Regions from separate parts of the Photorhabdus laumondii genome, predicted to be linked through region 3. Evidence: predicted binding sites of a transcription regulator. Region 3 holds the regulator's gene; each other region holds the start of a gene.
What was found. The regulator PurR, encoded in region 3, represses purine synthesis genes. The targets are predictions, from matches to a motif close to CANGCAAACGTTTGCNTG.

Region 1 (5,362 bases), 890 kb from region 3:
AATACACTGATATCAGCTTCAATGCCACAATGGCCGGCAAAAGCCATTTCAGCCAAGGTTACCAGTAAACCACCATCAGAGCGGTCGTGATAAGCCAGCAATTTTTGTTCCGCAATCAGTTGCTGAATTGCATTGAAGAAACCCGCTAATTGTTCAGCACTACGTACATCCGCGGTTTTATTACCCAGTAGACGGTAAACTTGTGCCAATGCGGTACCGCCCAGCGTATTTTTTCCTTGCCCCAGATCGATTAATAACAACGCATTATCTTCATCGGTAGAAAGCTCCGGCGTGACTGTACGGCGGACATCTTCCACTCTGGCAAAAGCAGTAATCACCAGTGACAAAGGAGCCGTCATTTCACGCTCCTCACCTTGGTCATGCCAACGGGTTTTCATCGACATGGAGTCTTTACCCACCGGAATTGTCAGCCCTAGCGCAGGACACAGCTCCTCACCCACCGCTTTAACCGCCGCATACAAACCGGCATCCTCACCTGGGTGACCCGCAGCAGACATCCAGTTTGCTGAAAGTTTAATGCGTTTTAAATCCTGAATATAAGCAGAAGCGATATTGGTCAGCGCTTCACCGACCGCCATTCGGGCGGAAGCCGCAAAATCCAGCAAAGCAACCGGCGCACGTTCCCCCATAGACATCGCTTCGCCATAGTAGCTATCAAGGCTGGCGGTGGTAACAGCGCAGTCCGCAACTGGGATCTGCCACGGACCCACCATTTGATCACGAGAAACCATGCCAGTGACAGAGCGATCGCCTATCGTGATCAGGAAGGTTTTTTCCGCCACCGCCGGCAAATGCATGATGCGCTTAACAGCTTCCGCCAGATCGATATCCCGGCGTTCAAGGCTCTCACCGCTCGCTTTTAATGTAGTGACATCACGCAACATTTTTGGCGTTTTACCTAACAGTACATCCAAAGGCATATCGATTGGCTGGTTATCAAAGTGTTCATCATTAAGCAGCAAATGACGTTCTTCCGTTGCCTCGCCGATAATGGCATAAGGCGCACGCTCACGCCGACAAATCTCTTCAAATAGCGGGAGTTGTTCCGGCGCAACCGCCAGTACATAACGCTCTTGTGATTCGTTACACCAGACTTCCAGCGGGCTCATTCCCGGCTCATCGTTAAGAATTTTACGTAACTCAAATCGTCCACCGCGACCACCATCACTGACCAGCTCAGGCATCGCATTGGAAAGCCCACCAGCACCCACATCATGAATAAACAGAATCGGATTGTTTTCGCCTAACTGCCAACAGCGATCGATCACCTCCTGACAACGGCGCTCCATTTCCGGGTTATCGCGTTGAACCGAAGCAAAATCCAGATCAGCATCGGATTGCCCCGATGCCATAGAAGATGCGGCCCCTCCGCCCAATCCAATGTTCATGGACGGACCACCAAGCACAATCAATTTTGCGCCAACAGAAATTTCACCCTTTTTGACATGTTCATCACGGATATTACCGATCCCACCAGCCAGCATGATCGGCTTGTGATAACCACGTAATTCGCTACCGTTATGACTGTTTACTTTTTCTTCATAGGTACGGAAATAGCCCAACAACGCCGGACGACCAAATTCATTATTAAATGCCGCGCCCCCTAAAGGGCCTTCCATCATGATATCCAGAGCACTAACGATACGCTCTGGTTTACCAAAATCCTCTTCCCACGGCTGTTCAAAACCCGGTATCCGCAAATTGGATACCGAAAATCCCACCAGACCCGCTTTTGGCTTAGCACCACGACCGGTCGCCCCTTCATCGCGAATTTCCCCCCCCGAACCTGTCGATGCGCCCGGCCAAGGAGAAATCGCCGTCGGGTGATTATGCGTTTCCACTTTCATCAGAATATGAGCCTGCTCCTGATGGTAATCATATGAACCGTTTTCCGCGCTAGCAAAGAAACGACCAACAGCAGATCCCTCCATCACAGCGGCATTATCTTTATAGGCTGACAGGACATAATCAGGTGTCTGCTCATAGGTGTTTTTAATCATTTTGAACAGCGATTTTGGCTGCGCCTGACTATCAATAATCCAATCAGCATTAAAGATTTTATGACGACAATGTTCTGAGTTAGCCTGAGCAAACATATAAAGTTCAACATCTGTTGGATTGCGCCCTAATTTCTGGAAAGCATCCATCAGATAATCAATTTCATCTGAGGCTAACGCCAATCCAAGTTCAATATTGGCCGTTTCTAACGCACTGCGTCCTGCTTGCAGAATATCAATGCGCTTTAACGGAACCGGTTGCTGACGAGAAAACAATTTTTCCGCCTGTTCCAATTGAGTAAAGACCGTTTCCATCATCCGATCATGCAGCAATGATGACAATATTTGCCACTGTGTATCACTCATTTCACCACTTTGGATGTAATAAGCCACGCCACGCTCCAGACGCACAACCTGGGACAGGCCACAATTGTGAGCAATATCGGTTGCTTTGGAAGACCAAGGGGAAATCGTTCCCGGACGAGGCGTCACTAACAGCAATGTACCTTGGGGTTCATGTTCAGCCAGCGAAGGTCCATATTTTAGTAATTGTTGTAACTTTGCTGAATCAACATCACTCAAAGATGCATTAATCTCTGCAAAATGAACATATTCCGCATAAATATCATTGACCGGAAGTTGCTGTTCTTGGCACACAGAAAGGAGTTTAGTGATACGAAATGCAGATAAAGCAGGTGAACCACGTAGAATTTTCATAGTAATCAATTCTCTCATCTTAGAAGCAAAGCTTAATAGATGCCTAAGGGGAAATGAAGCCATTATAGAGGATTGTCACCCATGACGAAACCGTTTGCGTGACGATTATTACCGCCAATTATCCTGTCGTCAAATCATGCAAATAGTATCAATTAGGTTGCACAGCCCGTTTTTGTTCCGCAAAATGCTCAATCACTGGAAATTTAACCATAACAATATAGCGCGTTTCCACCTGGCACCACACTGCGTTATACAGAGATAACCATTTGAATAATATAAAAATAAATTATTTCGTTATCATTGTTATCGCTCTTTTTTCTGCCGCCATCATTAGTCTGAACATCAGTTGGCCGAATAAACAGCAGGAGCAGATTAACAGGATCATTACCAGAGGAGAGCTACGGATCAGCACCATTAGCTCACCTCTGATCCATCTTACCGGTAAGAAAGAAGCCAATGGATTTGATTACGAGCTGGTACAACGCTTTGCTAATTACCTTGGCGTCAAATTAGAAATCAAATTTAGAAAAAATATCAATCAGTTATTTGATGATCTGGAAAAGGGTGAGGCTGATTTTCTGGCCGCTGGCCTGACTTATCATCAAGAAAGGCTGGATCAAACCCGCACAGGTCCAGCTTACTATTCTGTATCCCAACAACTGATTTATCGCAAAGGGACTCCACGCCCTCGCTCTTTTAAAGACTTAAAAGGTAAACTGCTGGTCGCTTCTGGTTCTGCTCATGCCAGCACATTGAAAAAGATAGAAAAAGAGAATTTTCCTGAACTCGAATGGGAGGAGACACCGCAATATAACACTCGCGAACTACTGGAACAGGTATCAGAAGGTAAACTGGATTATACGTTAGGTGACTCGATTAATGTCGCGTTGCAACAACGTACTCACCCTAATCTGGCCGTCGCTTTTGATGTGAGTGAAGATAACCCGCTGACATGGTATTTAAAACGCATTGACGACTACAGCCTTTATGCTGCCATGCTGGATTTTTTCAGCCAGCTAACGGAAAAAAATGTCATGCCACGGTTGGAGGAGAAATACTTTGGTCACGTCCACTCATTTGATTATTTCGATACACTCTCTTTTCTCAGTGCCATCGATAATATTCTGCCTACCTATCAGCCACTATTTGAAAAATATTCCGGTGATATCAGTTGGAAACTGCTCGCTGCCATTGCCTGGCAAGAATCTCATTGGGACCCACAGGCAATCTCACCCACGGGTGTGCGTGGCCTGATGATGTTAACCAACCAGACGGCTAAAGGGTTAGGCGTCGTTGATCGCCTTGATCCGGAGGAGAGTATTAAAGGAGGGGCGATCTATCTGCAAAATCTAATGAAACGACTACCTGAAAATATCCCTAAAGATGAGCGCATCTGGTTTGCACTGGCAGCTTACAATATGGGTTATGGACATATGTTAGATGCCCGCAAACTGACGGCATCACAGAAAGGAAATCCCGATAGCTGGCTTGATGTCAAAAAACGGATTCCACTATTAAGCCAGAAAAAATATTATACAAATACCACCTATGGCTATGCCCGTGGACATGAAGCTTATCGCTATATTGAAAATATTCGCCGTTATCAGCTTAGTTTAGTCGGATATTTACAGGCCAAAGAAAATCGGAAAAAATTAATTCCCCAAGAAAACCAACCAAAATAAAGTAAACAAATATAAGGCTCTAAGGAGTCAATTACAGCCATTATATATCCTCAGTTATATTATGTTTGACAACTAATTCAGCTAACCATACTAAATTCATCGGGACACTATCTCTCTCAAAGGATAAATCATGATTAATTTAGACATTAACGAACAAAACAAAATTATGGTCGTCAGCAGCCATGTATTTAGACCGACGACGGCGAATGGTCGAGCCTTTACCGAGTTAATAGAAGCATTAAAAAAGAACAATTTCGCTGTTATCCTGGCGGCTACATTCCAAGATGGCATAGCTACCGTTTCTTCTGATTCCTCACTATGCTGTATTTTTGTTGATTGGACTTCAGGAGATAATAACTATGAATCTCATAAACAAGTGTTAGAATTACTGAAAGAGATACGCAAACACAATACAACCATTCCGGTATTGTTGACCGCGGAATATTCCAGCATCGACACACTGACACTTGAAGTCATGGGATTGGCAGATGAATTTGTCTGGATGCTTGAAGACACGGCTGGATTTATCGCCTCTCGCGCCAGTTCGCTAATTAAGAAATATTATGCGCAATTATTACCGCCTTTCACTCGTGCATTACTGCAATACACTCAAGAATCACCAGAATATTCCTGGACTGCTCCTGGACATCAAGGCGGTGTTGCACTGACTAAGACAGCGGCAGGAAGAGAATTAATTAATTTCTTTGGGGAAAATTTATTTCGAAGTGATATTGGAATAGAAAGAAAAATACTTGGCTCACTGCTAGATCATACAGGTGCGATTAAAGAATCAGAAGAATATGCCGCAACGATTTTTGGTGCCCATCAAAGCTATTGCGTGCTTAACGGCACTTCGGGTTCTAACCGTATTATCATGGGTGCCGTTATTGGTGAGAAAGAGATTATTATATGCGATCGCAATTGCCATAAATCGATTGGACAAGG
Region 2 (5,362 bases), 2.8 Mb from region 3:
GGAAAATGTCAGGGTGCCCGGTTGTGACCAGTTATGTTCGATATTGCCTATTTGAACCTGATAACGGCTGTGATGACTCAGCCATTGACTAAGCTGATGTGTTCCCCAGTTTGTCTGCATCACGACATAAACCGTGATTACTGCCAGTATTACCAGTAATAACAGTGTAACCAGCGATTTTCCTAACCATTTCATCATCAGACTCCAATCGGCTTATAGCTTCCTTTGTATAATTTAACAATAAAAATATCAACAAGTCACTATATTAGTTGTTATTTCTAATAATTTCAGGGTATGAAATGAAAAAGTAATGAATTATTCGTTATCGTTTTATTCTATTAAAATAAACTTCGGAGATTAATCTTTAATTAATTGTATTTTTGTTTTTCGTGCTAAGTTTTATTAATTATTTGGAATATTTTTATGAATTTGTTAATAATTATATTGTGTGATTAATATAATTATTAAATCTATATTTTATTGCATGATAATATAGCCAATGACATCCGAATGAATTAATGTATTAATGGATGGCTATAAATGGAATAATGATATTTTTTCGTCATTCCTTTCTATTCCTTTCTCAGTTTGATTGATGCTTGAAATAACACTGCATAGTTTATTTTCACCCATCTTCCGGTAAATAAAAAATGTAAGGAATCTTCTATGTCAGAAAACATGAAACAAAAATCGTCGAATGAAGGTAATATCCGCACAACCCGCCCACTTACAGGAACGGAATTTCTGGATGGGCTAAACGATGGTCGGGAAGTCTGGGCTTATGGTGAACGCATTCACGATGTTGTCAACCATCCTGCTTTTCAAAATCCGGCCCGAGCTATTGCGAAACTTTACGACGCTTTGCACGATCCTGCTTATCGTGACGTACTGACCACGGCGACAGATACGGGGAGTTGTGGTGTAACACACCCTTTTTTCCGTATACCGCGCTCACAGCAGGATTTAATTGCTGATCGTGATGCTATTGCCGCGTGGGCTCGCATGAGTTATGGCTGGTTGGGGAGAAGCCCTGATTATAAGGCTTCGTTTCTTACCTCGCTCGGCGTAAAACCGGAAATTTATGGTGATTTTGCTGATAATGCAAAAAGCTGGTATATCCGTTCGCAGGAAAGCGTGTTTTACTGGAATCACTCGATTATTAATCCGCCAATAGATCGTCATTTATCACCTGATGAAATTGGGGATATTTGTATTCATGTTGAAAAAGAATGTGATGATGGATTAATTGTCAGCGGCGCTAAAGTTGTTGCCACAGGATCGGCGATTAGTCACTACAACTTTATTGGTCATTACGGTTTACCAATAAAGAAACGGGAATTTGCGTTGGTCTTTACCTTGCCGATGAATACCCCGGGAGTGAAATTAATTTGTCGTCCCTCTTACGCAATGGCGGCTGATAAAATGGGCAGTCCTTTTGATTATCCGCTCTCGTCCCGATTTGATGAGAACGATACGATAATGATTCTGGATAAAGTGAAGGTTCCTTGGGAAAACATATTTATCTATGGAGATGTAGATAAAGTTTCGTTATTTTTTGCTGAATCGGGTTATTTTCATCGGGCTATGTTGCATGGTGTGACTCGATTGGCGGTTAAACTTGATTTTCTTTCTGGGTTGCTTATTAAGGGGGTTGAAGCTACGGGTACGAAGGATTTTCGTGGCGTACAAGCACGGGTTGGTGAAGTATTGTCATGGCGTAATATGTTTTGGGCACTCAGTGATGCGATGATTAAATCCCCGGAGCCTTGGAGTGGAGATGCCCTATTGCCTCGGTACGAGTATGGGATAGCTTATCGTTGGTTTATGACGCTGGGTTACCCGCGGGTAAAAGAGATTATTGAACAGGATTTGGGCAGTGCCTTGATTTATATTAACTCTCATGCCCGCGATTTTTCCAACCCGGAACTGTCTCCTTATCTTGATAAATACATGCGTGGCTCCAATGGTTACAGTGCAGTTGAGCGAGTCAAGCTCATGAAACTGATTTGGGACTCGATCGGTACGGAATTCGCTGGCAGGCATGAATTATACGAGCGCAATTATTCCGGCAACCACGAAGCTATCAGAGTCGATGTGTTATTGGCTTCCCAAGCCACGGGCTTAGTGGATCAATTGAAAGGGTTTGCTGAGCAGTGTATGAGTGAATACGATCTTGATGGTTGGGTTGGTAACGATTTTATTTGGCCTTCCAACCGCTAGGAGATAAATCATCATCACGCACGATGATGAAATATATACCCAATGGATTTCAAGATGCATCGCGACGGCAAAGGAGCGAATCCCCGGGAGCATAGGTAACGATGTGACCGGGGTGAGTGCAGCCAACAAAGAGGCAACTTGAAAGATAACGGGTATACGTGCGTGATGAGTCGATTATGGGTAACCCGAGATCAAATTTGTAGAAAAACTACTTCTCCTGAGGAAATACCAAATTAAGAGTGATGGCTGTCAGACCGCCAGCAGCAATACCGGAAGAGAGTAACGTTTTCAGCCAGTCAGGAGCGAACTGTAAAATTAGTGGTTGTTGCGCAACACCCATACCAACCGCTAAAGAGAGCGCGATAATCATAATTGCCCGGCGGTTAAGTGCCTCTCTGGAAACGATACGGATACCTGATGCGGCAATCGTACCGAACATCACGATAGTGGCACCTCCCAATACCGGTTCAGGGATCTGTTGTACAAATCCTGCGACCGCAGGAAATAGTCCTAATAGCATCAACATCAGCGCCACGGCGTAACCTACATGACGGCTGGCAACGCCGGTTAATTGGATAACCCCGTTATTCTGCCCAAAACAAGAATTTGGAAAAGTATTAAATACGGCAGAAAGCATAGAATTTAGGCCGTTAGCTAAAACACCGCCTTTAATACGCTTCATATATAGAGGACCGCTGACCGGTTGCTCGGAAACATCAGATGTTGCAGTAATATCGCCGATGGTTTCCAGCGAAGTTACCATGAAAATCAGCATCAACGGGATAAGCAGATTCCAGTCAAAGGAAAGACCATAATAGAGTGGAGCGGGAATTGTCATGAGTGAACCATTTTCCTGTACCGTTGCTGGTGGCAGCATACCCATTAGCCAGGCGGCAACATAACCTACCGTCATTGCAATCACCAGAGAAGCCACACGCAGATAAGGATTACGCTGGCGGTTCAGCAAAACAATCACCACCAATACAACACCGGCCAGAAACAGATGCTCTGGAGAACCAAAAGTGTGATTTTCGATAGCAGAGAATCCACCACCGATAGAGGTCAATCCAACCTGAATCAGAGACAAACCGATAATCATCACCACAACACCGGAAACTAATGGGGTGATAATTCTTCGGGCCAGATGCAATACGCGGGATAACAGAATTTCTGTAACGGATGCCACCATCAAAGTACCGAATAATGCGGCCATCATAGTAGAAATGTCGGCACCGCCGTTTTTTAATGCCAGCCCGCCCATAATCAAGGGGGAAACAAAGTTAAAACTGGTCCCTTGGATAGAAAGCAAACCAGAACCGATTGGCCCCCAAGTGCGGATCTGAATCAATGATGCTAGCCCTGAAGCAAACAGAGACATACTGATAATCCGCTGTGTATCGTGAGTGGGCAGCCCTAGCGCTTGGCAGATCAAGATTGCTGGCGTGATGACCGCGACAAACATTGCCAGTAAATGCTGACAGGCAGCAAACAATGTTTGTGGCAATGGTGGTCGATCTTCTAAGCGATAAATCAATTCACTAGCTGATTTTTTCGGGGGTATTGTTTCAGCTTGTTTAGGGGATGAGGTGAGCATGGTGTGAAATTCCGGACTGACAAAGAACGCATTTTAATGATCAACTGCGTAAAAGCAATCGTTTGCGTAAAAATTCTGTTTGTTGCCATGATTCGCTCTGGTCACATTTTTATATGTTTTAACTTGTGTTTGTTGCAGATTTTTTTTCTAATCCAGCGTTGCCTGCTTTTGGCGTTCTCTAAAGGATGAGTATAACGTCGTAATAACTTACATAATTTTAACAATATAGCTGGGGTACATAGATGTATCATCTTGATGTTTATGGCACGCTCGTTGCGTCTGCATTAGTACTATTACTTGGGCGTAAACTTGTACAATCCGTCCCATTTCTTGAAAAATACACCATTCCTGAACCTGTCGCGGGTGGCCTGTTAGTTGCTCTAATTCTTTTAGCGGTTAAACAAACAACAGGCTGGGAAATCAACTTTGATTTATCTCTTAAAGACCCTTTGATGTTAACTTTCTTCGCCACTATCGGCTTGAATGCCAATCTTTCCAGCCTGAAAGCGGGTGGTAAGGTCCTGTTCACGTTTGTCTTCGTCGTTGTGGGTTTGCTACTGGTTCAGAACACGGTGGGTATCGCTTTGGCTGAACTGTTGGGGCTGGATCCATTAATGGGCTTACTGGCGGGTTCTGTTACGCTATCTGGCGGTCATGGTACCGGTGCCGCTTGGGGTAAACTGTTTAGTGAGCGTTATGGTTTTGAAAATGCAACCGAAGTGGCAATGGCTTGTGCGACTTTCGGTTTAGTACTGGGTGGTTTGATTGGTGGTCCGGTCGCTCGTTTCCTGGTGAGAAATACAAAAACTCCGGGCTTGAGGGGCGATGATACCGAAGTGCCGACAGCATTTGAAAAACCGTATACCGGGCGGATGATCACAGCACTGGTGATGCTGGAAACGATCGCCTTGATCGCTATCTGTCTGATGGCAGGTAATTTTGTATCTGAACTTCTGCAAGGTACATGGTTTGAATTACCGACGTTCGTCTGTGTGTTATTTATCGGGGTTATTCTCAGTAACAGTCTATCGGTGTTAGGTTTTTACCGAGTCTTTGACCGAGCAGTTTCTGTACTGGGCAACGTAAGTCTTTCCCTGTTCCTGGCAATGGCGTTAATGAGCCTGAAATTGTGGCAGATGGCATCGCTGGCATTACCCATGCTGGTTATTCTCACCATCCAGGCCATCGTGATGGCGCTGTATGCAATTTTTGTCACCTATCGAGTGATGGGTAAAAACTATGATGCTGCGGTTTTGGCGGCAGGTCACTGTGGTTTTGGTTTAGGGGCGACACCTACCGCCATTGCGAACATGCAGGCGATTACTGATCGCTTCGGGCCATCCCATGTGGCGTTTCTGGTGGTGCCGATGGTTGGGGCATTCTTTATCGATATCGTTAACGCGATTGTGATTAAACTCTATTTGCTGTTACCCGTTTTCCCGGCGGTGTAGGGATAAATTAGAGAGATACTGCACCTGCTATGCAGTTGGTGCAGTATTGTCTTTGTATTCTTTAATCATTATTTATTTTAAGCAAGCACCGTCATAG
Region 3 (5,362 bases):
TAGTGCCGAATGCTGGCAGATACATATCAATGGCCAGATAACCTAGCATACTCAAGCCTGCAAGGTAGAACATGAACTGACTTGAGTTTTTCATTTGATTACTCTCTTTGAATATCATGATTGAAATAATTTGCAGTGATATACCCGTTTCTTTCAAGTTGTCTCTTTGTTGGCTGCACTCGCTCACCCCGGTCACATAGTTTGCTATGCTCCCGGGGATTTGCTCCCTTGCCGTCGCGATGCACCTTGAAATCCATAGGGTATAGGTAGATAACAATATTGACACATATTCTATATGTCGTGATTTTTACTTGTGAAATGGTAATATTTGCATAGTGCTGTGAAAAAAATTGAAAGGTAAAATTATGTGGTCAGAATATTCACTTGAAGTTGTGGATGCGGTTGCCAGAACAGGCAGTTTTAGTGCGGCTGCATTGGAGCTTCATCGTGTCCCTTCTGCGATCAGTTATACCGTAAGACAACTGGAAGAGTGGCTTGCTGTTTCGTTGTTTGAGCGTCGTCATCGGGATGTAGAATTAACTGAGGCAGGCGCTATGTTTATCAAGGAGGCTCGCTCTGTTATCAAAAAAATGATTGATACTCGTCATCAGTGTCAACAAATTGCAAACGGCTGGAGAGGGCAATTTAGTATTGCTATTGATCTCGTTGTCAAACCAGAGCGTAGTCGCCAGCTTATTCTTGATTTCTACCACCATTTTCCTGATATAGAACTTTTTATTCATCAGGAAGTGTTTAATGGTGTGTGGGACGCGCTGGTGAATAGTCGAGTTGATGTTGCAATTGGTGCAACCCGGGTAGCTCCAGTCGGGGAAAGGTATAGTTTCCGAGATATGGGGTTTATGCCTTGGCTATGTGTGGTTAGCGCTGACCATGCGCTGACTCAGTTGCCGGGTCTGTTATCTGATGACCAAATGCGGCCTTATCCCAGTTTGTGCCTTGAAGATACATCCCGTAATTTACCGAAGCGTGACACCTGGAATCTGGATAATCAGCGCCGGTTGGTGGTTCCTGATTGGGAATCCGGTTTGTCTTGTCTAAACGAGGGATTATGTGTGGGAATGGTGCCTAAACATAGGGCAATGCCGCTTATTCGGCAGAATAAACTCGCCGTGCTGGAATTGGAACAGCCTTTACCAGACAGTCCATGTTGTTTGGCATGGGTTCAAAACAGCCATTCTCCAGCATTAAGTTGGCTGCTTGACTATCTTGGCGATAGTGAAACTCTTAATGCTGAATGGCTTCAAGATGAATAAAACGGATTAACGACGATAGTCGACAAATGGACCATCCACGACAGAACGTCGCTCAACCAAGCGTGGATGTACTTCAATAGTTTGTGCATCTTCACGTTTATTGATTATTCTGTCCAGTAACATGGAAAACGCCATCTGCCCCAGTCGTTCTTTTGGCTGATGAATGGTGGTCAATGCCGGAGAGAAATAACGAGCGTTGCGTATATTGTCATAACCGATGACAGAAATATCCTGTGGGACGCGCAGTCCTAATTCATCAGCAGCACAAATCGCCCCCATAGCCATAACATCTCCGCCGCAGAAAACCGCAGTCGGGCGCTGTTTTTGATTCAAGATTTGATGCATGGCTTTATAGCCCGATTCTGGTTCAAAATCCCCCTGAATAACCCACTCTTCTTTGATCGGAATGTTGGCTTCTTTTAACGCCTTTAAGAATCCTTGATGACGGCCACCGCCGGTATTTCGTGCCAGAGGGCCGGGGATCGCACCAATATCACGATGACCACGTTCGATAAGATAACGACCAGCCAGATAACCGCCGTGGAATGCATTATCAATAATCGTATCGGTGAAATCACTTCTGGCCTGTCCCCAATCCATGACGACCATTGGAATATTGCGATAATCTTCCAACATTCCCAATAGCTGTTCCGGGTATTCTGAACACATAATTAGCAGTCCATCCACACGTTTTTGGGCCAGCATGGCGAGATAGGCTTTCTGTTTATCAATGTTATTGTGTGAGTTACATAAAATCAGCGTATAGCCTTTGCTATAACAACTGTTTTCAACAGACTCAATGATTTCAGCAAAATAGGGGGCTTCACTGGACGTTGCCAGTAATCCGATCGATTTTGTGTGGTTAACTTTCAGACTGCGAGCAACGGCACTGGGTGAATAATTCAGTGCCTTAATAGCAGCCCAAACAGCAGCTTTAGTATCTTCAGCGACGAAGCGGGTTTTATTAATAACATGGGATACAGTAGTGGTTGAGACGCCAGCGTGCTTAGCCACATCTTTGATCGTTGCCATGAGGTGAAAGACTCCTGACCTTTTGGTCTAAATTTAAAACGCTTTGTTAATCGCTTGCTAACCCTTTACATCAAGGGGCTAGCAATAAGTTAGCGATAAATTCTGGATTTTGTCTGATCTGGCTCAAAAGTGAAAGCAATAATCAGTGTTATAAAATGGGTGGTAATCGCTATTTATGCTTTTCCTTATGTAAGGGCAATTAACCATCTCAATAGATTGGTTTTTGTCACTATAAACTTTTTATTCTGAGGAGGCTCTATGAATACCGATTTGAAGCTTGGTTTATTTACTGCTGTCAGCACGTTGGTGATGATTGCCATTTTTGCCGCTCTTTGCTTGATCTTTGCCTGATGTTTTGAACGGGCTAGATGATTTAAAAATTGGGCAGATAGTTTCTTTATCTGCTCTTTGTCTTTCTGCCACCGCTTTTAACAACCTCTACGATAAATAACCGTGAAAATGATGTCATCTGTGTCAGGATACGAAGAGATCAGGATACATATTAGTGAGAGAAAATGGTATTCTCCGCAATATCGTGACGATGTTGGTTATCAACGGGCTGTTGGTTTAAAGGAAATAAAAATGACGACTACTATTGAGAAGATTGAGCGCCAAATTAAAGAAAACCCGATTTTATTGTATATGAAAGGTTCTCCTAAATTGCCAAATTGTGGCTTTTCTGCGCAGGCGGTTCAGGCTTTATCTGCGTGTGGTGAACGTTTTGCTTACGTAGATATTTTGCAAAATCCAGATATTCGTGCAGAGTTGCCAAAATATGCTAATTGGCCAACTTTTCCTCAGCTTTGGGTGGAAGGTGAGTTGATAGGTGGATGCGATATTATCATTGAAATGTATCAGCGTGGTGAGCTACAAACATTAATCAAAGAAACTGCTGATAAATGTCGTTCTCAGGGCGAAAACGCGACAGAGTAATTTTTTAATTACTTACAGATTATACCCAATGGATTTCAAGATGCATCGCGACGGCAAGAGAGTGAATCCCCGGGAGCATAGCAAACTATGTGACCGGGGTGAGCGAGCGCAGCCAACAAAGAGGCAACTTGAAGGATAACGGGTATATTATGCTATCCCCCCATATGTTGATATATGGGGGGATTATTGTTTAGATTTGATTATATTAATCTAGCCGTTCAGCTATTTATCCAGTTTTTTCTGCTGTTGTTGTTAATGGCCAGCCACCAAGTTGTTTCCAACGGTTGACCATTTCACAGAATAATTCAGCGGTACGATCAGTATCATATAACGCGCTGTGAGCCTGATTATTATCGAATGGGATACCGGCTGTGATGCAGGCTTTTGCTAAGATTGTTTGTCCTAATACCAGACCACCTAAAGCAGCGGTGTCAAAAGTTGCAAACGGATGAAACGGATTTCGTTTTAGTCCGGTGCGTTCTGTGGCAGCCATAACAAAGCTGTGATCGAAGTTAGCATTGTGAGCAACGATAATTGCCCGATTACAATGATTATTTTTTATCCCTTTACGAACCATTTTAAAAATAGCGTGCAGAGCTTCATATTCGCTCACCGCTCCACGTAGCGGATTTAATGGATCAATGCCGGTGAATTCCAGGGCTGCTGGTTCAAGGTTGGCTCCTTCAAATGGCTCAATATGGAAGTGAAGTGATTCGCCAGGCGTAAGCCAACCTTCACCATCCATTTCCAGTGTAACGGCGGCAATTTCAAGTAATGCATCTGTTTTGGCATTAAAACCGCCAGTTTCAACATCAATAACAACAGGGTAATAACCTCTAAAACGTCCACTAAGGACGTTTGGCGCTTTTTTGTCAGACATCAGATTGAGTTACCCAGAGCGTTGCTGGCATTTTTGTTTTCAATAAGTTCAATTTTGTAGCCATCTGGATCTTCAACGAAAGCAATAATGGTTGTTCCGCCTTTTACAGGACCCGCTTCACGGGTAATGCTACCACCTGCTTTGTGAATAGATTCGCAAGTGGCTGCGACATCATCAACACCTAATGCGATGTGACCAAAGGCATTCCCCATTTCATAATGGTCAACTCCCCAATTATAGGTCAACTCGATTACTGCTCCTTCGCTTTCATCAGCGTAGCCAACGAAGGCGAGTGAGTATTTATATTCGGTGTTTTCACTGGTGCGCAACAGGCGCATGCCTAACACTTCAGTGTAAAAATTAATGGAGCGTTGTAGATCACCAACACGGATCATGGTATGGAGTAAACGCATAATTACCTCTAATTTAATGGTTTTACCAATATTTTTGTGCGGCAGATCGCACAAAAACCACTAACTATAACGTGTCTTACGGTTACAGTTCAATTTGTCCATAATTATAATTTATTCTTATCTAGGTTTATAATTAAATATAGTATGTGGATTGTATAGGAAACGGGATGTGATGGCTGAGCAACTCGAATTTTTTGCTATTCCTAGCCCTTGTCGAGGAATTTGTCAGGCGAATGAGCGGGGCTTTTGTCTGGGGTGTTATCGCAGCCGGGAAGAAAGATTTAATTGGATGAAAATGTCAGATGGGCAAAAGCGTGAAGTATTGCGACTGTGCCGGCAAAGATATTTACGTGTATTGAGAGCAGAAAATCAGACAGATGAAGAACCACCTGAACAGCCATCACTGTTTTAATTATCGATTTTTGAGGTTATTGGAATTAACAATCCAATGATTTACTTATATAGGGTTATATTTTTGGCAAAATTATAAATGTTCTACTATAATTTTAAGTATTTTGTTTGTTATTTTTTTATTTTTTGATTAACGGAAAGGCTAAGTGAGCTTATTTGAATTTCTTTATAACCTTATGTTTTAAATGGAATTTTAAGCTTGATTGCGTGATAAATGTAAAATAAAAACAACATTAATGTAAAAATAGATAGCTTAGCATTTAGATGACAGCTATTCTTATAGTACTTTGAATAAAGTATTGAATGATATTTATTGGTTTCTGCTTGCTTGTATTCATAGTTCTGATAGTTTTTATGGTAAAAATATTGTATGTTAATTGTTTTGTTCTGAGTTTAAATTAAGTTTAGTTGTTCTTGGT

Region 1: a site for PurR is predicted at 2,819-2,836, ahead of purL (phosphoribosylformylglycinamidine synthase). Genes of this name have one in related genera too.
Region 2: a site for PurR is predicted at 3,866-3,883, ahead of gltS (sodium/glutamate symporter). Genes of this name have one in related genera too.

Annotation. Positions count from the first base shown of each region.
Region 1 is NZ_CP024901.1:3,933,127-3,938,488, forward strand. It holds gene purL (phosphoribosylformylglycinamidine synthase) at 1-2,735, opposite strand, end outside; gene mltF (membrane-bound lytic murein transglycosylase MltF) at 3,002-4,417, shown strand; gene PluTT01m_RS17120 (Orn/Lys/Arg family decarboxylase) at 4,548-5,362, shown strand, end outside.
Region 2 is NZ_CP024901.1:261,375-266,736, forward strand. It holds gene PluTT01m_RS01260 (AsmA family protein) at 1-198, opposite strand, end outside; gene PluTT01m_RS01265 (4-hydroxyphenylacetate 3-hydroxylase family protein) at 667-2,220, shown strand; gene PluTT01m_RS01270 (uracil-xanthine permease family protein) at 2,429-3,814, opposite strand; gene gltS (sodium/glutamate symporter) at 4,057-5,265, shown strand.
Region 3 is NZ_CP024901.1:3,043,610-3,048,971, reverse strand. It holds gene punC (purine nucleoside transporter PunC) at 1-94, opposite strand, end outside; gene punR (DNA-binding transcriptional activator PunR) at 366-1,274, shown strand; gene purR (HTH-type transcriptional repressor PurR) at 1,281-2,306, opposite strand; gene PluTT01m_RS13385 (Grx4 family monothiol glutaredoxin) at 2,889-3,239, shown strand; gene rnt (ribonuclease T) at 3,466-4,119, opposite strand; gene gloA (lactoylglutathione lyase) at 4,119-4,532, opposite strand; gene PluTT01m_RS13370 (DUF1289 domain-containing protein) at 4,705-4,944, shown strand.